3 regions of the Kitasatospora sp. NPDC053308 genome follow, and region 1 is predicted to be linked to each of the others. Evidence: riboswitches for the same ligand, from Rfam matches in the RefSeq annotation. Region 1 holds a riboswitch; each other region holds the start of a gene.
The links. A riboswitch is a leader RNA that binds a small molecule or an ion and turns the genes downstream of it on or off. The one in region 1 is predicted to bind cobalamin.
Positions count from the first base shown of each region.

Region 2: it holds a riboswitch for cobalamin, as region 1 does, so the genes downstream of both, ACZ6Y7_RS14470 (ribonucleoside-diphosphate reductase subunit alpha) here and nicT (Nickel transporter NicT) in region 1, are expected to answer to the same signal.
Region 3: it holds a riboswitch for cobalamin, as region 1 does, so the genes downstream of both, ACZ6Y7_RS19765 (cobalamin biosynthesis protein) here and nicT (Nickel transporter NicT) in region 1, are expected to answer to the same signal.

Region 1 covers NZ_JBVJJY010000017.1:53,425-61,119, forward strand. Annotated here, with positions in the region: gene ACZ6Y7_RS29670 (hypothetical protein) at 1-478, opposite strand, end outside; gene ACZ6Y7_RS29675 (thioesterase family protein) at 635-1,462, opposite strand; gene nusB (transcription antitermination factor NusB) at 1,589-2,026, opposite strand; gene efp (elongation factor P) at 2,031-2,594, opposite strand; gene ACZ6Y7_RS29690 (M24 family metallopeptidase) at 2,674-3,780, opposite strand; gene rpmG (50S ribosomal protein L33) at 3,925-4,089, shown strand; gene nicT (Nickel transporter NicT) at 4,161-5,276, opposite strand; cobalamin riboswitch at 5,309-5,523, opposite strand; gene ACZ6Y7_RS29705 (ArsR/SmtB family transcription factor) at 5,606-5,989, shown strand; gene ACZ6Y7_RS29710 (hypothetical protein) at 6,044-7,695, shown strand, end outside.
Region 2 covers NZ_JBVJJY010000005.1:241,240-248,934, reverse strand. Annotated here, with positions in the region: gene ACZ6Y7_RS14480 (glycoside hydrolase family 26 protein) at 1-1,311, opposite strand, end outside; gene ACZ6Y7_RS14475 (hypothetical protein) at 1,451-2,419, opposite strand; cobalamin riboswitch at 2,892-3,023, shown strand; gene ACZ6Y7_RS14470 (ribonucleoside-diphosphate reductase subunit alpha) at 3,215-5,614, shown strand; gene ACZ6Y7_RS14465 (ribonucleotide-diphosphate reductase subunit beta) at 5,638-6,633, shown strand; gene ACZ6Y7_RS14460 (hypothetical protein) at 6,716-7,192, shown strand; gene ACZ6Y7_RS14455 (DUF397 domain-containing protein) at 7,245-7,454, opposite strand; gene ACZ6Y7_RS14450 (helix-turn-helix domain-containing protein) at 7,484-7,695, opposite strand, start outside.
Region 3 covers NZ_JBVJJY010000008.1:75,613-83,307, forward strand. Annotated here, with positions in the region: gene ACZ6Y7_RS19750 (hypothetical protein) at 1-332, opposite strand, end outside; gene ACZ6Y7_RS19755 (alpha/beta hydrolase family protein) at 953-2,089, opposite strand; gene ACZ6Y7_RS19760 (helix-turn-helix domain-containing protein) at 2,268-2,963, opposite strand; cobalamin riboswitch at 3,172-3,303, shown strand; gene ACZ6Y7_RS19765 (cobalamin biosynthesis protein) at 3,412-4,446, shown strand; gene ACZ6Y7_RS19770 (cobyric acid synthase) at 4,443-5,981, shown strand; gene ACZ6Y7_RS19775 (putative cobaltochelatase) at 5,978-7,695, shown strand, end outside.

The DNA.
Region 1 (7,695 bases):
CGAGCAGCAGGTCGACGTGGCAGAGCGTCAACCCGTTCTCCCGCGCCCGGACCAGGCGCGGCACGAAGTCCCCGGCCAGCTCCTCGCCCTGGTAGGCGAGCAGCTGGGTGTGCAGCGACGGGTTGACCAGGTAGCGGTCACGGGCGGTGGGCTCGGCCGGGTCCAGCGCGTTGAGCAGGCAGAACTCCTCGAAGTCCTGCGGGTGGAACATCCGCGCCCGGACGGTCTCGAAGCGTTCCAGCGCGTCGGCCAGCAGCTCGGCGGTGCCGGCCAGGTAGCGCTCGAAGTCGGGGGCGTCGGTGATCCCCCAGGCGCGGGCCCGCGCGAAGTCCGCGGCGCTGGTCAGCACCCCGATGACGAACGCCCGGTCGGCGCCCTCGGCCCCCTCGGCCGGACGCGGCCGGTGCGGAGCCCGTACCGCGGGCCGCGGGCCGCCGGCGGAACAGTCGGAGTTACGGCGGCCGCGGCGGCTGTTCATCGGAGGCTCCTGGCTTCGGCGGGCGACCGTCGGCGGTGACGGTCGGCGGCGGGCTCGCCGCTGACCGCCTTCCTCCCCATCACCCGCGCGCCGCACACGTACGGCGTGTCACAGGAATGTAACCACCGGTAATAGCACTGGCGCCGCGGCCCGCGCTCAGGCCTGGCGCGGCACCCGGGCCAGCTGACGGGACTGCGCGACCAGGCGGCCGGACTCGTCCCAGATCTCGGCGTCCTCCTCGAAGTACCCGCCGGCCAGGTTGCGGGTCGCGTGGGTGACGCGCAGCCAGCCCGGGGCCGGCTTGGCCCGCAGGTGGACGGTCAGCTCGATGGTCGGCGCCCAGCCCGGCATGCCGAGGTCGAAGGTGACCGGCGGCAGGGCGTCGGCGACCAGCAGGAGCAGCAGCGGGTCGGGCTCGCGGCCGTCGGCCAGCCGGAACCAGCCCTGGATCCGCCCGCGGCCGGAGGGCTGCCCGAGCGCCCAGCCGACGGTGGCCGGGTCCAGCCGCAGGTCGAAGCGCTCCAGCAGGGCGGCCTGGGCGATCAGCTCCTTGGGCGCGTGCTCCACGCCGATGCACTGGTCCGGCGGCGGCAGCTGCGGCGGCTGCGCGCTGGTGCGCACCTCGCCGTCGTCGCCGGAGAGGTCTCCGTGGCTGGCCACCACGCGCAGCCGCTCGACGCCGTCCTGGCTGAGCGAGGCGGTGCCGGTGGAGAGGCCGCGGCCGGTGCGCAGCACCTCGGTGCGGACGGTGGCCGGGCCGGGGGTGGAGGCGGACAGGTAGTAACCGCTGATCGACACCGGGTCCGGGTGGGTGCCGTGCTCCAGCGACAGCGCGTGTCCGGCCACGGCGAGCAGCAGGCCGCCGTTGACCCCGCCGCCGATCTGCCAGCCGTCGCCGAGTTCGGCCTCGTAGCGGCCGGGCTCCTCGGGGTGTCTGCTCAGGGCGATGCCCCGGTCGAACTCGCTGCGCGTCGCGGTGGTCATGGGGGTGGCCTGCCCTTCAAGTTACTGACGAGTAGGGCCCCACCCTACGCCTCCGGGGCGAAACGCGGAACGGCCGCCGGACCCGAGATGACTCGGATCCGGCGGCCGTCCGGCGGGCACCGCGGGTTACCGGCGGATGCTCGGCTTCAGCTCCAGGAAGCGGGCGAGCAGGCCGTTGACGAAGGCCGGGGAGTCGTCCGTGGAGAACTCCTTGGCGATCTCGACCGCCTCGTCCAGGACGACCGCGTCCGGGACGCCGTCCTCCCAGATCAGCTCGTACGCGCCGAGCCGCAGGACGTTGCGGTCCACGATCGGCATCCGGTCGAGCGTCCAGCCCACCGCGTACTGCTCGATGAGGTCATCGATGCGGCGGGCGTGCTGTACGTAGCCCTCGATGAGCTCCATGGTGTACTCGCCCACCTGCGGGGTGCCCTCGTCGGGCTTGGGCTCGCGGGCGCGGGCCACCCAGTCGGCGAGGACCTGCTGCGGGTCGACCCCGCGGTGGTCGGCCTCGAAGAGGATCTGGAAGGCCCGGGTGCGGGCCTTGCTGCGTGCGGCCGACACGGACTTACTTCACCCGGCCGAGGTAGCTGCCGTCGCGGGTGTCGACCTTGATCTTCTCGCCGGTGACGACGAAGAGCGGGACCTGGATCTCGGCACCGGTCTCCAGGGTGGCCGGCTTGGTGCCACCGGTGGAGCGGTCGCCCTGGACGCCCGGCTCGGTGTGGGAGATGGTCAGCTCGACGGCGGCCGGGAGCTCGATGTAGAGGACGGCGCCCTCGTTCGTGGCGACCAGGGCCTCGAAGCCCTCCAGCAGGTACTTGGCGGCGTCGCCCACGACGGACGGCTCGACGGTGATCTGGTCGTAGGTGTCCATGTCCATGAACACGAAGTTCTCGCCGTCCTTGTACGAGAACTGCATGCCGCGCTTGTCGACGTTGGCGGTCTCGACCTTGGTGCCGGCGTTGAAGGTCTTGTCGACGACCTTGCCCGTCAGGACCTCCTTGAGCTTCGTCCGCACGAAGGCCGGGCCCTTGCCGGGCTTGACGTGCTGGAACTCGACGACGGACCAGAGCTTGCCGCCCTCCAGCTTGAGGACCATGCCGTTCTTGAGATCGTTCGTGGAAGCCACGGGCGCACTTACTCCTGGATATAGCTGTCAAGGAACCAAGGGATTCGCGTCCTGCCGCCGACGGCCCACGGGGCCGCCGTCACAGGGCGAGGAGCTCCTTGGTGGTGATGGTGAGCAGCTCGGGCCCGCCCTCCTCGAGGGGGCGCACGACGAGCGTGTCCTCGATCCGGACCCCGCCCTTGCCCGGGAGGTGGACCCCTGGGCCGACGGTGACCGGCACGCGGCTGTCCAGTTTACCCATGTCCGACGGGCCGAGGCGCGGCGCCTCCCTGATCTCCAGTCCGATGCCGTGGCCCACCGGGTGCGGGGAGGCCTCGGTGTGGCCCGCCGCCTCCAGGACCTGCCGGGCGGCCCGGTCGGGCACGCACTGCTCCACACCCGGTCCGAGCGCCTCCCGCCCGGCCCGCTGGGCGCGGAACACGAGCCGGTGCAGCTCCACCTGCCAGGGCGCCGGCGCCGCTCCGATCACGAAGGTGCGGGCGGTGGAGACGCCGTAGCCGCGGTACTGCGCGCCCATCACGACGGTCAGGAAGTCGCCCTCCTCCACCCGGCGGTCGGTCGGCTGGTGGGCGGCCTGCCCGGAGTGGCTGCCGGTGCCGACCGAGACCGGGAAGGCCGCCCGGTCGGCGCCGTGGTCGATCATCCGGCGCTCCAGCTCCATCGCCAGGTGGCGCTCGGTGCGGCCGACCAGGATCGACTCCAGCAGCTCGCCGAGCGCCTGGTCGGCGATCTCCGCGGCGATCCGCAGGTCGGCGATCTCGTGCTCGTCCTTGACCACCCGCAACCGCTCGACCACCTGGCCCAGGTCGGCCAGCCGGGCCTTCCCGGCCAGACCGGCCACCGCCCGGTGCCGGCTCACGGTCAGGTCGTGCTCCTCCACCGCCAGGCCCGCCACCCCGAAGGTCGCCGCGGCGGCCGCGGCGGCCAGCGCGGTGTCCGCCCCGCCGGCCACCGGCAGCTGGGTGACGTCCGGGGCGATCAGGTGCTCCCCGGAGTCGTCCGGCGGCAGGTCGTCCGGCAGCGCGAGCAGGGCGCGCTCCCTGGTCAGCAGCAACGTCGCCCCGCAGGGCGCGCAGCCCGTCAGATACCGCACGTTCGCCGCCCGGGTGATCAGCGCCGCATCGGCCCCGGCCGCACTGCAGTGCTCCCTCACCCGCTCCCGCCGCCCCGCGTACGCATCCGCCATGCGTCGAGCCTACGAACCCCCGGGCCGAACCGCCCGCCGAGCACCCCCGGGAATGGGCGGGTCCGGGCTCGTGTTGGGCAAGACGAACATGACTTCCATGTCGGGTGCGGTCCCGAACCGGCACCCCGGACCGAGGAGGACCCCGTGGCCCGCAGCGAACTGCGTCCCGTCGTCGAGCTCCGCTCCACCGCCGGCACCGGCTTCACGTACGTGACCCGCAAGAACCGCCGCAACGACCCGGACCGGATGGTCCTGCGCAAGTACGACCCGGTCGCGGCCCGGCACGTCGCCTTCCGCGAGGAGCGCTGAGCGGCACCGAGAACGCCGAACGGCGCCTCCCCGGGTGGGGGGGCGCCGTTCGGCGCGGCCGTCCGGGCGGCTCACGGCTCCCGGGGCGCCCAGCGGTTCTCGACCCGGGCGAGCTTCCAGTACCCGATCGCGACCGCCCAGACCACCACGAACAGCCCGGCGATGGCGTAGCCGACGTTGTCCAGCGAGATGTCCGCGATCCAGCCGGTCACCGGGTCGGTCAGGTCGAACTTCTCGTGCAGCACCCCGACCAGCTCGATCGTGCCGATGATGAACGCCACCGCGATCGACAACCCCGTGATGGTCAGGTTGTAGTACACCTTCCGCACCGGGTTGGAGAACGCCCACTGGTACGCGAAGTTCATGAACGTCCCGTCCAGCGTGTCGAACAGGCTCATCCCGGCCGCGAAGAGCAGCGGCAGGCAGACGATCGCGTACCAGGGCAGTCCGGAGGCCGCCCCCGAGCCGGCCATCACCATCAGGGTGACCTCGGTCGCGGTGTCGAAGCCCAGGCCCAGCACCATGCCGACCGGGAACATCTGCCCGGGCCGGGTGATCGAGCGGGTCGCCCGGTTCAGCACCCGGGCCATGAAGCCCCGCGAGTCGAGGTGCGCCTCCAGCTCCGCCTCGTCGTACTGCCCGGCCCGCATCGCCCGGAACACCTTGACGATGCCGAGCAGCGCCGCCAGGTTGAGCGCGCCGATCAGGTAGAGGAAGACGCCGGAGGTGGTCGTGCCCACCGCCCCGAGCCACTTGTGGGTGGTCGACTCGTCGTCCATCAGCGTGTTCGCCAGCTGCGCGCCGCCCGCCACCAGGGCCGCCATGAGGACGACCATCGAGGAGTGCCCGAGGGCGAACCAGAAGCCCACCGACACCGGCCGCTTCCCGTCCGCCATCAGCTTGCGGGTGGTGTTGTCGATCACCGCGATGTGGTCGGCGTCGAAGGCGTGCCGCATGCCGAGGGTGTACGCGGTGATGCCCAGGCCCACCCCGAAGACCTGGGTGCCCACCGCGTACCGTTCGGGTGCCACCAGGAAGACGAGGGTCCCGAAGGCCACCACGTGCATGGCCAGGATCACCCCCATCAGCCCGGCCGTGCGGACGGTGTCCTCGCGCTTCCATCTGAAGCCGGGCAGCACCGCGGGCGCCGCCTTCGCGTCGGCAGCGGCGGTTTCGGGCAGGGTCATCTGCGGATCACGCTCCAGCACCTCGTGGAATCAGTTCGTGAAGTGCCGTGGCCGGTCTCCTGGCTTACGGGAACACCCGTACCCGCCTTCCCGAGCGCGCGAGGCGCCCAGTGGCGTCGTGGGTACGGACTCCACTCCCCCGGAAGCCGGCGGAATGACCCGATCACAGTGGCGAGGGCCGCTCCGGACTCCGGACCCTGAGGGTCCGTCACCGGTCTTCCCGAGCACCACGGCGGGCTACACCGTAGGGGTCCCGTCCCGACCCATGCAAGGCTGCGCACCTGCGCAGGTGTTCAGGATCACAGCCGCCCGCCTGCAAGAATGTCCGCATGCATCTCGTACCGGCCGACCGCGCGGGCCACCGCACCATCGACGGGCACCGGGTCTGCGAGGCCATCGCCGCGATCGGCGACACCGCGCACGTCCGGTCCTGGGCCGAGCGGTTCTCCCTGCTCGCCGACCCTGGTCGGCTCGCCCTGCTGCTCGCCCTCCACCGGGCCGGACCGCTCGCCGTCACCGATCTCGCGGTCGCCACCGGCATGCGCGACCCCGCCGTCTCCCAGGCCCTGCGGCTGCTCCGCACGGCGGGCGTGGTCACCGGCGACAAGGACGGACGTGTGGTGCGCTACCGGCTCGTGGACGAGGACATGCGCCCCCTCCTCGACGAGTGCGCCGCCTCCGAGCACCACGAGCCCACCGCCGCGGCGGGCTGACCGACACTCGGCGAACAGCCCGCGGGCCGGTACCCGGATGAGTACGATCATGGCGTGCCGTCCCACCCCCACGCCTGGCCCGCCGACCGCTGGAACACCCGACCGGTCAAGGCCCGCGTGCTGGCGGTGGCCCGCACCCTCACCTCCGCCACCCGGGTCCTGGACGTCCTCGCCCTGCTGAACCCCGACGGCATCGCCCGCTACTTCACCGTCAACCCCGGCTCCGCCTTCGCCGACCGCGCCCTGGACGACTACCTGCGCGGACTGCCCGGCTTCACCCTGCTGGACTGGGAGGACGCCGTCCGGCACCGCTTCGACCTGGCCGTCGCCTGCGCCGTCCACTCCTCCATGCACCGCCTGGACGCCCGGCTCGTCGTCCTCCCGCACGGCGCCGGCTACAACCGGCTGGTCACCGAGTCCACCGGCGACACGGTCAGCGCCGCCGGCCTCTCCCGCAACGAACTCACCCACCAGGGACGGGTCTTCGTCGACGTCCTCGGCCTCTCCCACCCCGAGCAGCTGGACCGCCTGCGGGTCTCCTGCCCCGAGGCCCTGGACGTCGCCCGGGTGGTCGGCGACCCCTGCTTCGACCGGATGCTGCGCAGCCGGCGCTCCCGCGACGCCTACCGCGCCGCGCTCGGCGCCGTCGACGGCCGACGGCTCGTCGTCGTCGACTCCACCTGGAGCGAGCACTCGTTATTCGGCCGCCACCCCGACCTGCCGCAGCGACTGGTCCGCCGGCTGCCCGCCGACGAGTACACCGTGGCCGTCGTGCTGCACCCCAACATCTGGAGCCGGCACGACCCGGCGGCCCTGCTCGACGACGCCCGACGGATGGGCCTGCGACTCATCCCGCCCCACCGGGGCTGGCAGGCCGCGCTCGTCGCCGCCGACGTCATGATCGGCGACCACGGCTCGGTCTCCGTCTACGGCGCCGCGCTGGAGCGCCCCACGATGATCGTCGCCACCGGCGCCGCCGAACTCGACCCCGGGTCCCCCGGCTACGCCTTCGGCCAGAGCGCGCCCGTGCTCGACCCCGGCGGCGACCTCGCCGCCCAGCTCGAACACGCCCTCACCCGGGGCCCGTCCGACCAGGCCGACCTGACCGACGTCACCCACCGCTCGCTCGCCCACCGCGGCGAATCCGCGCGGCTGCTGCGCCCGTTGCTCTACTCCTTCCTCGACGGCCTCGACGAACCCGCCCACGAACCCGCCCTGCCGCCCTACCCGAAGCCCGCGCCCGACCCCGGGGACAGCGACGGGCCCACCGCGTACGACGTCGAGGGCCAGAGCGACGGCACCGAGGTCAGCCTGCGCCGCTACCCCGTCCCCCTCCACGGCCACAGCCCGCGCGGCTTCCACGCCCTCACCGACGACCACCCCGACGACACCCTGCGGTACACCGCCGAAGTCCTCGCCCGCACCGAGCCGCACGCCGAACACCCCGCCGTCGACTGGCTCGCCGACACCGCCCTCGAACTGCCGGGCCTCGCCGTCGCGGTGGCCGCCCTCGGCCCCGCCCTGCACCTTCTCCGGCTGCACGGCGGGCTGCTGCTCGAAGCCCGCGCCGAACGGGACTTCGGGCGCCCCGACCCCAGCCTCGACCCGCTGCTGCTCGGCTCCGCCGTCGCCTGCTGGCTCGCCGACGGCGGCGACCCGGCCGGCCTGCCCGAGCACGGCCTCACCGTCCGCACCGGCCGGCACCG
Region 2 (7,695 bases), on a different contig from region 1:
CGACTGGCCCCAGACCGTCCAGATCGTCCAGGGCGTGCGCTGGAGCGTGTCCGGCTGACGGGCGTTGACCGGCACGGCGAAGGACTCGGCGAGCATCCGCGGCTTGCCGTAGGCGGCGAGCCCGTCGTAGTAGCGCTTCGTCCACACCTCGCCGGTCCCGATCGGGTGCGCGGGGCTGCCGCTGTAGTCGTCCACCCCGACCACGTCGACGTACTGCGCGCCCGGGTAGTAGTCCCAGGGGTCCACGCCGGGGGCGCCGTCCCAGGAGACCGGCGTCCAGGCGAACAGCAGGTTGTGCAGCCCCCTGGTCTCCACCAGGTAGTTGTAGGTGATCTTCCACAGCGCCTGGTACTCGGCCGGCTTCTGACCCGCCCACCAGAACCTGCGCGAGCAGTCCTGGACGTTCATCTCGTGGTACGGGCGCAGCAGCACCGGCACGTCGTGGGCGGCCAGGTACTCCAGGTGGTCGGCCAGGTACGACAGGTCGTTGATCAGCGCGCGGTACTCGGCGGTGTCGTGCGCGGCGTCCACGACCCGCCCGAACCAGCCGGGGTCCTTGGCCGCCGGGGAGTTCGAACAGAGCACCCGGTCGAAGGACTTGACGTCCGATCCGGGGTAGGGCTGGTGGAAGGACATGCCGACGATCCCGGCCGGAGCGCCCCCGTTGTCCGGCAGGTCGGTGCTGCTGCCGTCGCAGTTCTGCTGCACCCCGGAGCTGTCGTAGGTCCCGTCGTCGGCCCGCGGGTGACCGGACCAGACGGCGGTCATCAGGTCGACGGCGTCGTCGGTGTACTGCCAGCCGGCCCGGCAGCTGGGCCAGCGGCCGGCCGAGTAGGAGCGCGGGTTGCCCACGCCCCACGCGTTCTGGCCGTAGCCGGGGCCGAGGTCGGTCTCGACGAAGCCGGGGAGCCTGCCGGTGATGTCGGCGGCCTTCTTGTAGTAGTAGCCGACCTGCTTGGTGCCGCGGTAGTCGCCGTACTCGGGGTTGTTCCGCTCGTTGTGCGCCTCGATGTGCTGGCCGATCACCGTCCCGCCGCTCTGCCCGGTACGGGCCTGGCTCTCCAGGTCGGCGAGGAACTGCTGGACGGCCCGGGCGTTCGGAGTGGCCTGCGGGTCCCGGGCGAGGAGGTCCCGGCCGACGCCGGGCGGCAGGGTGCGTCCCGGCAGACCGATCGACACCGGCAGCCGCACGGGCTCCCCCGCGTCGGTCCGGTCGTCGCGGCCCAGCAGCACGAGGGTGCCCGCGAGGACGACGATCCCGGCCGCGGCGAGGACGGCGGGCTTGCCGCGCAGGGCACTGGGCAGGGCCACGGACCGCTCCTCCGGTTGCTCGCCGGCACCGATCCCCACGGACGCAACCGGAACACGCGTACGAATGACTCCGACACAAGAGCCTGCCACATCCCCGGCCTCGGCAGGCGAATCCACCGGGCCGGGGTGTCCCGGCAGGTCAGCCGACCGGGGTGCCCTGCGAACCGGGCGTCGCCGAGCCCGCGGCCTTGGCGCGCTGGAGCAGCTGGCCCTTCACGTGCTCGGCGAATCCGGAGGCCGCCGCCGTCGCGGTGGCGTCGGGGGCGTTGCCGCCCTTCACCGGGCCCTCGACCGTGAAGTAGGCGTACCGGCCCAGGCTGTTGTGCGTTCCGGTACAGCCCGGGTTGGCGCAGAACGCCGGGGCGCCGGGCGCGGGGAGGCCCTTGAGCTGGCCGGCGTAGTTCTTCATCGCGGTCTCGGCCTGGATCTTGTGGTCGAAGACGGCGACACCGACGGTCACCGCGCTGTCCCCCGAGACGTACGTCGCCCGGAGCACCTTCTGGCAGCCCTGGTCGCCGAGGACCTTGCCGAGCCCGCCGGTGGTGGAGTTCCCGTCCCAGCAGGGCTGGTCCAACGCGACCACGGTCCGGTTCCAGGTCGCACCGTTGATCGTCACCTGCAGCGCGGAGAACAGCGCCCCCGCGTCCTGCGGCGCCGGGTCGGTGGCGGCCTCCCAGATCGGCTTCGACGGGTCGTCCGGCTGGCTGCCCGGGCTCCCGCTCGCGCTGGACGGGCCGGGGGTGGGCTTGTCGGAGCCGGACGCCGTGGCCACCGGACCGGCGGTCTTCCCGGTGTCGTCCTTCTTGCCGAGGAGCAGCGCGCCGCCCGCGGCCAGGCCGCCGACCACGACGACCGCGATCGCGATGCCGATCACCTTCATCCGGCGCTTGCGCTTGGCGTCGGCCTCGTTGCGGTCCGCCAGCGCCGCCCAGTCCGGCTCGACGCGCTGCGGCGGCAGGGGCTGCTGGGGCGGCTGCTGCTGCCACTGCGCCTGCGGCGCCATCGGCTGAACCGGCTGGGGCACCGGCTGCGGCTGCGGCGCCACCGGCTGCGCCACTGGCGAGGGGACCGGCTGCGGCTGCGCGCCCGGCTGCTGGGGCTGGGTCAACGGTGGGACGGGCTGGGAAAGCGGCTGCGGGGACGGCACGACCGGCCCGTACGAAGCCGGCGGCGGCCCGAACCCACCGCTCGGCGGCGGCACCGGTCCCGGCACCGCCGGCTGCTGATTCTGTGCGCCCCCCGGCCCGGCGGGAGGCGTCCCCTGCGGCCCGTGCCCAGGTACGCCAGTTCCGTCGCTCATGCGCCCAGATCGTAGGGCATCATCCCGACCACCGATCGCCCGGTGACCGTTCCGTATCGAAACCAGGACTCCCGAGGCGCGGATCCGGACCGCCCGCGGCCGGGATCCGGGGGTTCCGCGGCTCGGAACCGGACCGCCCGAGCGCCGGGATCCGGCGTCCCGCGGCGGGCGTCCGAGGCAGCCGGAAGCCCCGCGCCGCGCCGCCCGCACGGTACCGCCGGTCATCGGTCCGACACACCGCGCCGCACTACATGTGGTGCCGCATCAGGGAGGCACCACTACATGTATGCTCACTCCTGCTGTCGATGCAGGGGAACCCGGTGGGAATCCGGGACTGCCCCGCAGCGGTGTGCGGGCGGCTGGAGCAGCCGTCCCCGCGAGTCCGATGACCTGCCGGCGGCCTGCGCCACGGCCCTCCCGCAGAGGCCGCGCCAGCACCAGCAGTACCCCTCCGGGCCTCGCGGGCGGGCCGGGGAGACACCGTCGCGCGACGCCGTCTGCGTTCGTGCCGTGCTCCCCTGCCCCGATCGGCCCGGTGACCCCGATCACCGCCGCCGATCGCCGCCAGGAGAGAGCGCCTTGACCACCGCTGCCTCAGCCACGCTGCCCGCCCAGGGCTCCGGTACCGCCTTCACCGACCCGACGGTCTCCGACCCCGGCGGCGCCCTGCTGCGGCTGCTCACCGACCGCAGCGCCGACCTCACCGAGGTCGACCCCGGCCATGTCGCCGCCGCCGCGCTGCGCGGCCGCCACGCCGGCTCGGACTTCGCCGAGCTGCGCGGGCTGGCCGTGGACGCCGCCGCGTCGATGATCGCCGAGGACCCCCAGTACTCGAAGCTGGCCGCCCGCCTGCTCGCCCTGGAGATCGTCGACGAGGCGAACAGCCAGGGCGCCACGTCCTTCTCCGCCTCGATCGCCGTCGGCCACGCCGAGGGCCTGATCGGCGACACCACGGCGGACTTCGTCGCCAAGCACGCCGCCGCGCTGGACGCCCTGATCGACGTCGAGGGCGACGACCGCTTCGAGTACTTCGGCCTGCGCACCGTGCAGTCGCGCTACCTGCTGCGCCACCCGATCACCCGCAAGGTGGTCGAGACCCCGCAGCACTTCCTGCTCCGCGTCGCCTGTGGCCTGGCGGTCGGCGACACCGAGCAGTCCGTGCGCGAGGTCGCCGAGCTGTACGGCCTGATGAGCCGGCTGGAGTACCTGACCTCCTCGCCGACGCTCTTCAACTCCGGCACCCGGCACCCGCAGATGTCGAGCTGCTACCTGCTCGACTCCCCGCTGGACAACCTGGACTCGATCTACAACCGCTACGCGCAGATCGCCCGGCTGTCCAAGCACGCCGGCGGCATCGGCCTGTCCTACTCGCGCATCCGCTCGCGCGGCAGCCTGATCCGCGGCACCAACGGCAAGTCCAACGGCATCGTGCCGTTCCTGCGCACCCTGGACTCCTCGGTCGCGGCCGTCAACCAGGGCGGCCGGCGCAAGGGCGCGGCCTGCGTCTACCTGGAGACCTGGCACGCCGACATCGAGGAGTTCCTGGAGCTCCGCGACAACACCGGCGAAGAGGCCCGCCGCACCCACAACCTCAACCTGGCGCACTGGATCCCGGACGAGTTCATGCGCCGGGTCAACGCCAACGCGGACTGGTCGCTGTTCTCCCCGGCCGACGTGCCCGAGCTGGTCGACCTGTGGGGCGCCGACTTCGACGAGGCGTACCGCAAGGCCGAGCAGGCCGGCAAGGCCGTCCGCACCATCCCGGCGCAGACCCTGTACGCCCGCATGATGCGCACCCTGGCGCAGACCGGCAACGGCTGGATGACCTTCAAGGACGCCTCCAACCGCGCCGCCAACCAGACCGCGCTGCCGGGCCGCACGGTGCACTCCTCCAACCTGTGCACGGAGATCCTGGAGGTCACGGACGACTCCGAGACCGCCGTCTGCAACCTCGGCTCGGTCAACCTGGGCGCCCACGTGGCCCCCGGCGCCACCGCCGACGACCTGCTCGGCGCCATGGACTGGGAGCGGCTGGACGCCACCGTGCGCACCGCCGTCACCTTCCTCGACCGCGTGGTGGACATCAACTTCTACCCGACCACCGAGGCCGGCACCTCCAACTCCCGCTGGCGCCCGGTCGGCCTCGGCGTGATGGGCCTGCAGGACGTCTTCTTCAAGCTGCGGATCGACTTCGACTCCGCCGAGGCGAAGACCCTCTCCACCCTCATCGCCGAGCGCATCATGCTCACCGCGTACGAGCGCTCCGCCGACCTGGCCGAGCAGCTCGGCCGCCACGAGGCGTACGGCGAGACCCGCGCCGCCCGCGGCGAGCTGCACATCGACCACTTCCCGACGGCCGCCCCGCAGTGGGCCGACCGCTGGACGGCGCTGCGCGCCCGGATCGCCGAGACCGGCCTGCGCAACTCGCTGCTGCTCGCGATCGCGCCGACCGCGACTATCGCGTCCATCGCCGGCGTGTACGAGTGCATCGAGCCGCAGGTGTCCAACCTGTTCAAGCGCGAGACGCTGAGCGGTGAGTTCCTGCAGGTCAACCCGTACCTGGTGCGCGAGCTCAAGGAGCTCGGCGTCTGGGACCAGCAGACCCGGGACGCCCTGCGCGACGCCAACGGCTCCGTGCAGGAGTTCACCTGGCTGCCCGCCGAGGTCCGTTCGCTCTACCGCACCGCGTGGGAGCTGCCGCAGCGCGCGCTGATCGACCTGGCCGCGGCCCGCATGCCGTACCTGGACCAGAGCCAGTCGCTGAACCTGTTCATGGCGGCGCCGACCATCGGCAAGCTCAGCTCGATGTACGCCTACGCGTGGAAGGTCGGTCTGAAGACCACCTACTACCTGCGCTCGCGCCCGGCCACCCGGATCGCCCAGGCCGCCTCCGGCGCCGCCCGCACCGCCGTGCCGGTTCCCGCCCCCACCATGACCCAGGCCGAACAGGACGCCATCGCCTGCTCCCTGGAGAACCCCGAGTCCTGCGAGGCCTGCCAGTGAGCACCCCGAACGAAGACCGCAAGATGCTGCTCGACCCCGGCTTCGAGCTGACCCTGCGCCCGATGCGCTACCCGTCGTTCTACGACCGGTACCGCGACGCGATCAAGAACACCTGGACCGTCGAGGAGGTGGACCTGCACTCCGACGTCGCCGACCTGGCGAAGCTCAGCGAGGGCGAGCGCCACCTGATCGGCCGGCTGGTCGCGTTCTTCGCGACCGGTGACTCGATCGTCGCCAACAACGTGGTGCTGAGCCTGTACAAGCACATCAACTCCCCGGAGGCGCGGCTGTACCTGTCGCGCCAGCTGTTCGAGGAGGCGGTGCACGTCCAGTTCTACCTGACGCTGCTGGACACCTACCTCCCGGACCCGGAGGACCGCGCGGCGGCCTTCGCCGCGGTGGAGAACATCCCCTCCATCGCGCAGAAGGCGAAGTTCTGCTTCAAGTACATGAACGCGGTCGACCACATCGACTCGCTGCAGACGAAGGAGGACAGGCGGGCGTTCCTGCTCAACCTGATCTGCTTCGCGGCCTGCGTCGAGGGCCTGTTCTTCTACGGCGCGTTCGCGTACGTGTACTGGTTCCGGAGCCGGGGGCTGCTGCACGGCCTGGCGACCGGCACCAACTGGGTGTTCCGCGACGAGTCCATGCACATGGACTTCGCGATGTCGGTGGTGGACACCGTCCGCGAGGAGGAGCCCGACCTCTTCGACGACGAGATGGCCAAGCAGGTGACGGAGATGCTGGAGGAGGCCGTCGAGGCCGAGCTCCAGTTCGCCAAGGACCTGTGTGGTGACGGCCTGGCCGGCATGAACACCGAGTCGATGCGCCAGTACCTGGAGGCCGTGGCGGACCAGCGCCTGGCGCGGCTCGGCCTGCCGATCCGGTACGGCTCGACGAACCCGTTCGGCTTCATGGAGCTGCAGAACGTCCAGGAGCTGACCAACTTCTTCGAGCGGCGCGTGTCGGCGTACCAGGTCGCGGTCGAGGGTTCGGTCTCCTTCGACGACGACTTCTAAAGCACGATCGTTCAGCGAACAGCGGAGCCGCCGTCATGGCGGCTCCGCTGTTCGATACCCGGTGTTCAGGAGTAGCCCAGGCATGCCCAAGCTCCAACAGCGCGTGATCGACGGCCCCTTCGGGCCGATACAGCTCAGCCACGACCGCCGGCCGGCCGTCGTGGCGCGGATCCAGGGGCCGGGGATGCCCACCGTCACGGTGGTGCCCGACCGCGAGCACGGCGCGATGAACGTCCACGGCCAGAACGTGCCGCTGAGCCGGGCCCGCAACCGCACCCGGACCGCCGTCGTCGGCGACCGGAGCTACGAGCTAAGGCCCACCAGCCTGCGCCACGCCGAACTGCGCCGCAACGGGGTCCTCATCGCCCATGCGCGCGGCACGTTCCGCTCCTACTCCCCCGGCTGCACCATCCCCGGCCTCGACGCGAGGATCACCTGGTCCCAGGGCATCGACCCGACGGATGTGGCGGTCGGCCAGGCCATGGTGGTCGGCTTCGGCGCCGGCGCCCCGGGCGCGGTTCTGAGGACCGTTTTCTTCTGGTTCGACAACTTCAGTTGATCGACCAGGGGTGCCCCGCCCGGCCACAGCCCGTGCGGGGCACCCTGGTACCTCAATCGGTCGGAAACTCGCCGGACTTGACCCCGGCGAGGAAGGAGGACCAGGCGTCAGCCGGAAAGAGCAGAGCCGGTCCGGTGGAGTCCTTGGAGTCTCGGACCGCCATTCCGCCCGCTACGAGCCGGCGGGCCTCCACACACTCGTTCGCCTGGGCGCTGTAGCTGCTCTTGTACCAACCCCGAACGGCGATCTCCGGCACGGTCATGCGCTCACACCTCTTGTCCGATCTCGTCGTCACGTCTCCGCCGCGATGGCCGCGATCATATCCAGCGACTCCTTGGGGTTCAGAGCCGCTGACCGCAGGTACTCGAAGACCAACCCATAGCCATCCAGTTCGCCCTGCTGCTCCAGGTAATGGCTGCTTGTCAGCGTCTCCAGGAACACCGCTCCCGGAGTGGGCGAGTCAGAGAAGCCGTACATCACGAAAGCCCCGCAGGCACCGGCGG
Region 3 (7,695 bases), on a different contig from region 1:
GCGAGCAGGGTCCAGGCGTCGAACAGCGCCGACCAGCCGCGCACCACGGCCTCGTCGTCGTGCTCCCAGGCGTGCAGCCGCCACCCGGGGCCGGCCCCGCCGTCCCGGGCCTCCACCAGGCCGACCAGGAGCGCCTGCCCCCAGGCCTTGGCGGCGGCGCCGACGGTCATGGCCAGCGCCCGGCCCGCCGCGCGGGCGTCCTCCGGGAGCAGCTCGCCGCGCTTGTCGACCTCTTCCAGCTCTCCGGCCCAACGGGCGATCCGGACGGCGTCCACCAGCATCCGGCGGGCCAGCGGGGCCAGCTCGGCCGGTGCCGGGAAGCCCTCGGGCACGGGAACCCGGCCCCGCCCGGGGGCCGGTGCGGGCCCCCGTCGCCGGGGGACGCCGTTACGGGGTACACCCGCCCCGCCCGGCCTGCCACCGGCGGGCCGGTTGGCCGTACCTGGGAGACGGGTCACCGTCGCACCGGTACCGATCGTCGGCGGGAGCGGGGCATCACGGTCGCGCGGGTTCCGAGACGTCACGTCGAGCAGTCTTCCCCTTGTACCGGCCTTCTGTCACATCCGGTTGTCCGTACGAGCGGACGACCGCCCGCGGCACCTCCGCAAGATCGGGCAACAGTGGCAAACCGCCTGGCCGGAAACGTGTGGCCTGCCCATGCCAGGTGAACCGGGACGGTTGCGGGGCCCGCTCGCTCGGTGACGGAGTGTAGCCGACGGGTGGGGAGGCGGGGGCCACCAGGTGCCCCTGACCGGACCTCCGGCCCCACGGGGGCCATCGGTGCCCTCGGGGAACGGCGGGGGTGTCCAGCCGGAATCCGGACGGATGGCGGGGCGGACCGGCCGATCCCGTGGCGGGGGACGTCGGGGGGCCGACGTCCGGTACGGGTGGGGCGCCCGCGGCCGGGCTCCACCCGGGCGACGCGGCGCCGGTCCCGGGGCCGGGGGCTCGCTCAGAGCAGGGGGGTGAGCCAGCGACGCAGGAGTTCGGTGTAGTGGTCCGGCGCGCTGTTCCAGAGGGTGGCGTGGTCGCCGCCGGGGAAGGGCTGGAGGTTGACCACGTCGGGCCGGGCGGCGGCGAGGCGTCGGGCGCCGCGGAACGGGGAGATCCGGTCGTCCGGGCTGTGCAGCAGCAGGGTCGGCACGCGCAGGTCGGCGCCCTCGGCGATGCGGGAGAAGTCGGCCAGGTCGACGCCGGTGCGGCCCTGGGCGGCCAGGACGCCGAGTTCGGCGACGGCCCCGCGGAAGCCGTGCCGTTCGGCGTCCCGGCGGGCGGAGCCCGGCAGGTCGAGGACCGGCGAGTCGAGGACCAGGCCGCTGACGGCGTGCGACCAGGCGGAGCGGGCCGCCGTCTGCAGGACCATGGTGGCGCCGACCGACCAGCCGTACAGGATCACCCGGCCCGCGCCGTTGTCGAGCGCCAGCCGTACCGCCGCCTCGACGTCGCGCCACTCGGTCTCGCCGAAGTGGCTGTACCCGTCCGGGGAGGCGGGGGCGCCCTCGTCGCCGCGGTAGGTGACGCACAGGACGGGCAGGGACAGCCGGTCGAGCACCGGCAGGACCGGGAGGGTCTGCCCGCGGTCGGCCTCCGGGCCGTGGACCAGGATCACCCAGGTGCCGCGCTTGCCCTCCAGGCGCCAGGCGGGGAGGTCGCCGAGTTCGCCGTCGACGACGGTGTCCGTGTAGGCGAGGCCGAGCGCCCGGGTCGGGTCGCCGAGGTGGACGCGCGGGGTGAAGCGGACCTCGGTGCCGGGCGCGAGGGTGCCCTGGTCGGCGCGGACCAGCCGGCGGGTGACGCTCTGCTCGTCGCTGTGCAGCACCTCCTCGACCACCGCGTGGCCGTCGTCGCCCCACTCGACCGCCCAGCGCCCGGGGCGCAGGCTCCCGGGACCGCGGGTGAAGGTGACCCGCCCGGCGCCGAGGCTCCTGACCAGGACCGGCCCGGACTCCTGGACGGCGGTCACCGGACGCACCATCCGCTCGGAGGCCCGGCGGCCGATCACCAGGACGACGGCCCCGGTCCCGACGGCGGCGGCAGCCACGGCGGCGGCGGTTCCCCAGCGCATATCGATCCCCGCTCTGTTGGTCACGGACCGGACGGTGTTCGTGCACCAGTCCACCGGCGCCCCGCCCGCCCGGCCACCGGGCTGGGCCGTCCGGGGTACGCGTGGCGGGGCCGGGCGGGGCCGGGTCGAGGGCGGGGCCGGACCGGGTCGAGGGCGGGTCAGTGCGGCGGGGGCCGGGGCGGGGCTTCGCGGGGTGCGGCGGTCAGGGCGTCTCGGCCGCCGTCTCGACGCCGAGGAGGTGCCAGAAGCGGGGGACGAGGTCGTCGGTGGCGGGGGCCTGGTCGGCGCGGGCGCTGCTGCCCCAGTGGGTGGGGACCTGGTGCTCCTGGTGGAGGGTGGCGAGGACGGCGGAGAGCGCCTCGGCGGGGGCGGGGACGATCCGGGCCAGGGCGCGGAGCTGGGGCTGCCAGCGGCCGCCGACGCACTGGCGGAGCAGGCTCTCCAGGGCCTCCTCGCGACCGGTGGCCGCGACGAGCTCGGGCAGGCTCAGGCCGAGGACCTGGGCGAGGGCGGCGGTCTGGTCCTCGTCGCCCTCCCACCGCCCGGTCAGTTCGGCCCGCTGGTAGGCGGTGAGGGTGGTGCCGGTGCGTTCGGCGACGGTGCCCTGCGGGAGTTCGCGGGCGACCCGGTGGTCGCGCAGCAGCACGGGGCGGGCGTCCATCAGCTGGACGGTGGGGCACCAGAGGGCGCGGGCGAGGGCGATGAGCTCCGTTTCACTGGGGCGCAGCCGGCCGTCCTCCCAGGCGAGGACGTGGCCGGGCAGCAGCCGGACGCCGTTCGCGGCCATGCCCTCCGCGACCTGTTCGGGGGTCAGGCCGAGTCCTGAGCGGTGGGAGCGGGCGGCTGCGGGGGAGAACGGCACCGGGGGCGGGGCGGCGGGGGACTTTCTGCGGCGCATGCCCCCGAACGTAGGCGCGCGGCGGGGCGCGCCCCCACCGACCGAACGCACGAAGCGGCCGGTGCCGGGGCGGCGCCGCGCTGGGCGATCCCACAGGCTGTCAGGCGCTGTCGGTGCCCGGCCTCCGTGTGACCAACCCCTCCGTGACCTCGGTTGACTCCCGGTTCGGGCGCGTGATGGGATCCTGAGGCCAATCGGAGGCATGGAGAGGAAGCCGGTGCGAGTCCGGCGCGGTCCCGCCACTGTCACCGGGGAGCACGCTCGGAACTATCGCCACGGCGGGCCGTCAGAAGCCGCTGGAAGGCCCCGGGGGTGCGTCCGACCCGGAAGCCAGGAGACTCTCGCCCCCGTTACGTCGACCCAGGGCGCGGACCCTGAGTGAGGACACGCACGCGATGCAGGCTGCCCCGCCCGGCCGGACTCCGAGCTGCCTTCCGCCGTGCGGCCGATGACCGCCCGTGCGCTGACGCCGCGCCCCTCGCTCCTTGCCCCGGCCCGCCTCCCGGCCCGCGGCGCGGCCCGCCGGTCGGCCCGCGCCGCCGCGTTCGCGCTGGGCGCCGTCGCGGGCTACGCCGCCGACGCCCGCTTCGCCGACCCGCGCCGGGGCCACCCGGTGGCGCTCTTCGGCGCCGCCGCGACCCGGCTGGAGCGCCGGCTGTGGCGCGACGACCGGGCCGCCGGGGCCGGGTACACGGCGCTGTGCGTGGGCGCCGTCGCGGCGGGCGCGCTCGCCCTGGACCGTACGGTGGGCCGGCGTCCGCTGGGCCGGGCGGCGCTGGCCGCGGCCGCGACCTGGACGGTGCTCGGCGGCACTTCGCTGACCCGGGAGGCCCGCACCGTCGGCCGCTCGCTGAGGGACGGCGACCTGGCCGCCGCCCGGGAGCGGCTGCCGCACCTGTGCGGACGGGACCCGAGCGCGCTGGACGAGCAGCAGATCGCCCGCGCGGTGGTCGAGTCGGTGGCCGAGAACACCGCCGACGCCGTGGTCAACGCGCTGGTCTGGGGCGCCCTGGCGGGCACGCCCGGTCTGCTGGCGTTCCGCGCCGTGAACACCCTGGACGCCATGGTGGGCCACCGCTCGCCGCGGCACGCCCGGTTCGGCTGGGCCTCGGCCCGGCTGGACGACGTGGCGGGCTGGCCGGGCGCCCGGCTGACCGCGCTGCTGACCGTCGCCGCCGCCCCGCACCCCCGGACGGCCTGGCGGGTCTGGCGGCGCGACGGCTCCGCGCACCCGAGCCCGAACGCGGGTCAGGCGGAGTCGGCGTTCGCCGGCGCGGTGGGCGTACGGCTGGGCGGCGCGCTGCGGTACGGCACGAGGGTGGAGCACCGGCCGGTGCTGGGCGCGGAGCTGCGGCCGGTGACGGTCGACGACATCGAGCGGGCCTGCGCGCTCTCCCGGCGGGTGGGCGCGCTGGCACTGGGTACGACGGTCGCGGGGCATCTGGCGATCAGGGCGTTCCGCACGAGGAGGGGTGGGGCATGAGCAACGCGCTGCTGGTCGCCGGGACGACCTCGGACGCGGGCAAGAGCGTGGTGACGGCGGGCATCTGCCGCTGGCTGGCCCGCCAGGGCGTGCGGGTCGCGCCGTTCAAGGCGCAGAACATGTCGCTGAACTCCTTCGTCACCGCCGACGGGGCCGAGATCGGCCGCGCCCAGGCGATGCAGGCGCAGGCCGCCCGGGTGGAGCCGGAGGCGGCGATGAACCCGGTGCTGCTGAAGCCCGGCGCGGACGGCCGCAGCCAGGTGGTGCTGCTGGGCAGGCCGGTCGCCGAGGTGGGCGCGCTGGACTACCGCGAGCGCAAGCCCGTCCTGCTGGAGCGCGCGCTGGAGTGCCTGGCCGATCTGCGCCGGCGCTACGAGGTGGTGGTCTGCGAGGGCGCCGGATCGCCCGCCGAGATCAACCTGCGCGACCGGGACATCGCCAACATGGGCCTGGCCACGGCCGCCGGGCTGCCCGTGGTGGTGGTCGGGGACATCGACCGGGGCGGCGTGTTCGCGGCGATGTACGGGACGCTGGCGCTGCTGTCGGCGGAGGACCAGCGGCACGTGGCGGGCTGGTTCGTCAACAAGTTCCGCGGCGACGCCCGGCTGCTCGCGCCCGGACTGGAGATGCTGCACGGGCTGACCGGCCGTCCGGTGCTGGGCACCCTGCCGATGCTGTCCGGGCTGTGGCTGGACGCCGAGGACTCGCTGGACCTGTCGACCGTGGTGGACCGGGTGGACGGGCGCGGGCCGCTCGGCGCGGACGTGCTGCGGGTGGCCGTGGTGCGCTTCCCCCGGCTGTCCAACTTCACCGACCTGGACGCGCTGGCGCAGGAGCCGGGCGTGCTGGTGCGCTGGGCGACCCGGCCGGAGGAGCTCGCCGACGCCGACCTGGTGGTGCTGCCCGGCACCCGGGCCACCGTCGCGGACCTCGCCTGGCTGCGCGAGCGCGGCCTGGAGCCGGTGCTGAGCGCGCGGGCGGCGGCCGGGCGGCCGGTGCTCGGGGTGTGCGGCGGCTACCAGATGCTGGCGCGCGGGATCGTCGACGAGGTGGAGTCCAGGGCGGGCGCCGTCGACGGGCTGGGGCTGCTGCCGACGCACGTGCGGTTCGGCGCCGAGAAGGTGCTGGCCCGTCCGGTCGGCGAGGCGTACGGGCAGCGGGTCGAGGGCTACGAGATCCACCACGGGGTGGTGGCCGTGGAGGGCGGGGAGACGTTCTTCTCCGACGGCCGGGGGCGGCCCCTGGACGGCTGCCGGGTGGGGGCGGTCTGGGGCACGACCTGGCACGGCGCGCTGGAGAACGACGGCTTCCGCCGCGAACTCCTGCGCGAGGTCGCCGAGTTGTCCGGACGGGCGTTCGTCCCGGCACCGGACACCTCCTTCGCCGCGGCGCGCGAGGCCCGGCTGGACCGGCTGGGCGACCTGATCGAGGAGCACGCGGACACCGACGCGCTGTGGAAGCTGATCGAGGGCGGGGTACCGGCGGCCGGATCGCTGCCGTTCCTGGCGCCCGGGGCACCTGGGAGTGACGCATGACCGACGTCCGCTATCCGTTCACCGCGATCGTCGGCATGGCCGACCTGCGGCTCGGGCTGCTGCTGAACGCCGTCTCCCCGGCCGTGGGCGGCGTGCTGGTGCGCGGCGAGAAGGGCACCGCGAAGTCCACCATGGTGCGCGCGCTGGCCGGCCTGCTGCCGTCCATCGCCGCGGTGGACGGCTGCCGCTTCGCCTGCGACCCGGCCGCGCCCGACCCGCAGTGCCCGGACGGGCCGCACTCCGCCGCCGGGAGCCACGAACGGCCCTCCCAGCTGGTGGAGTTGCCGGTCGGCGTGGCCGAGGACCGGATCGTCGGCTCGCTCGACCTGGAGCGCGCGCTGGCCGAGGGCGTCAAGGCCTACGAGCCCGGGCTGCTGGCGAAGGCGCACCGCGGCGTGCTCTACATCGACGAGGTCAACCTGCTCCAGGACCACGTGGTGGACCTGCTGCTGGACGCCGCCGCGATGGGCCGCTCGTACGTCGAGCGCGAGGGCGTCTCCGTCCGGCACGCGGCCCGGTTCCTGCTGGTCGGCACGATGAACCCGGAGGAGGGCGAGCTGCGGCCGCAGCTGCTGGACCGGTTCGGCCTGACCGTCGAGATCGCCGCCACCCGGGACCCGGCCGAGCGCGCCGAGGTGGTCCGCCGGCGGCTCGCGTACGACGCGGACCCGGCCGGCTTCGCCGCGCGGTTCGCCGAGGAGGAGCGGGCGCTCGCCGCGCACATCACCGCCGCCCGGGAGCTGCTGCCGCAGGTGCGGCTGACCGATGTGGCGCTGCGTCAGATCACCGCCGTGTGCGCCGCGTTCGAGGTGGACGGCCTGCGCGCGGACATCGTGATGGCCCGCACCGCCGTCGCGCTCGCCGCCTGGGACGGGCGCACCGAGGTGCTGGAGGAGGACGTCCGCCGGGCCGCCCGGCTGGCGCTGCCGCACCGGCGCCGGCGCAACCCCTTCGACGCGCCCGGGCTGGACGAGGAACAGCTGGAGCGGACGCTGGAGGAGCACGCGCAGCCGCAGGAGCCGGAGCCCGACCCGGAGCCCGAAGGCGACGGTCCCGACGGCGGCGGTCCGGACGGCGGCGGCCCCGAGGGCGGCGACCCGGACGGGGACGGCCCGGACGGCGGCGACGGCGGACCGGGCGGCGGCGCGCCCGAGCCCTCCGACGGCGGCGCCCCGGAGGCGTCCGCCCCCGAACCCGGCACCGAGGACACCGGCGCGCACCCGGCGGGCGGGGACGACCGGCCGCAGCAGCCCGTCCCCGCCCAGCACCCCTCCCCCGCGCGGGAGTCGGCGCCGGTCGCGGCCGGCGACCCGTACCGCACCAAGCTGTTCACCGTCCGCGGCACCGGCCACGGTGCCCAGGGCCGCCGCTCCCCCGCCGAGACCACCGGCGGGCACACCATCCGCTCCCGCCGCCCGCAGGGCGCGCTCGGCCGGCTGCACCTCACCGCGACCCTGCAGGCCGCCGCGCCGCACCAGGTGGCGCGCGGGCGGGGCGGCCGGGCGCTGGTGCTGCGGAAGGACGACTTCCGCGAACAGGTGCGCCAGGGCCGGGAGTCCAACCTGGTGCTGTTCGTGGTCGACGCCTCCGGCTCGATGGCCGCCCGGCAGCGGATGACCGCCGTCAAGGGCGCCGTGCTGTCCCTGCTGACGGACGCCTACCAGCGGCGCGACAAGATCGGCATGATCACCTTCCGCGGCGCCGGCGCCGAACT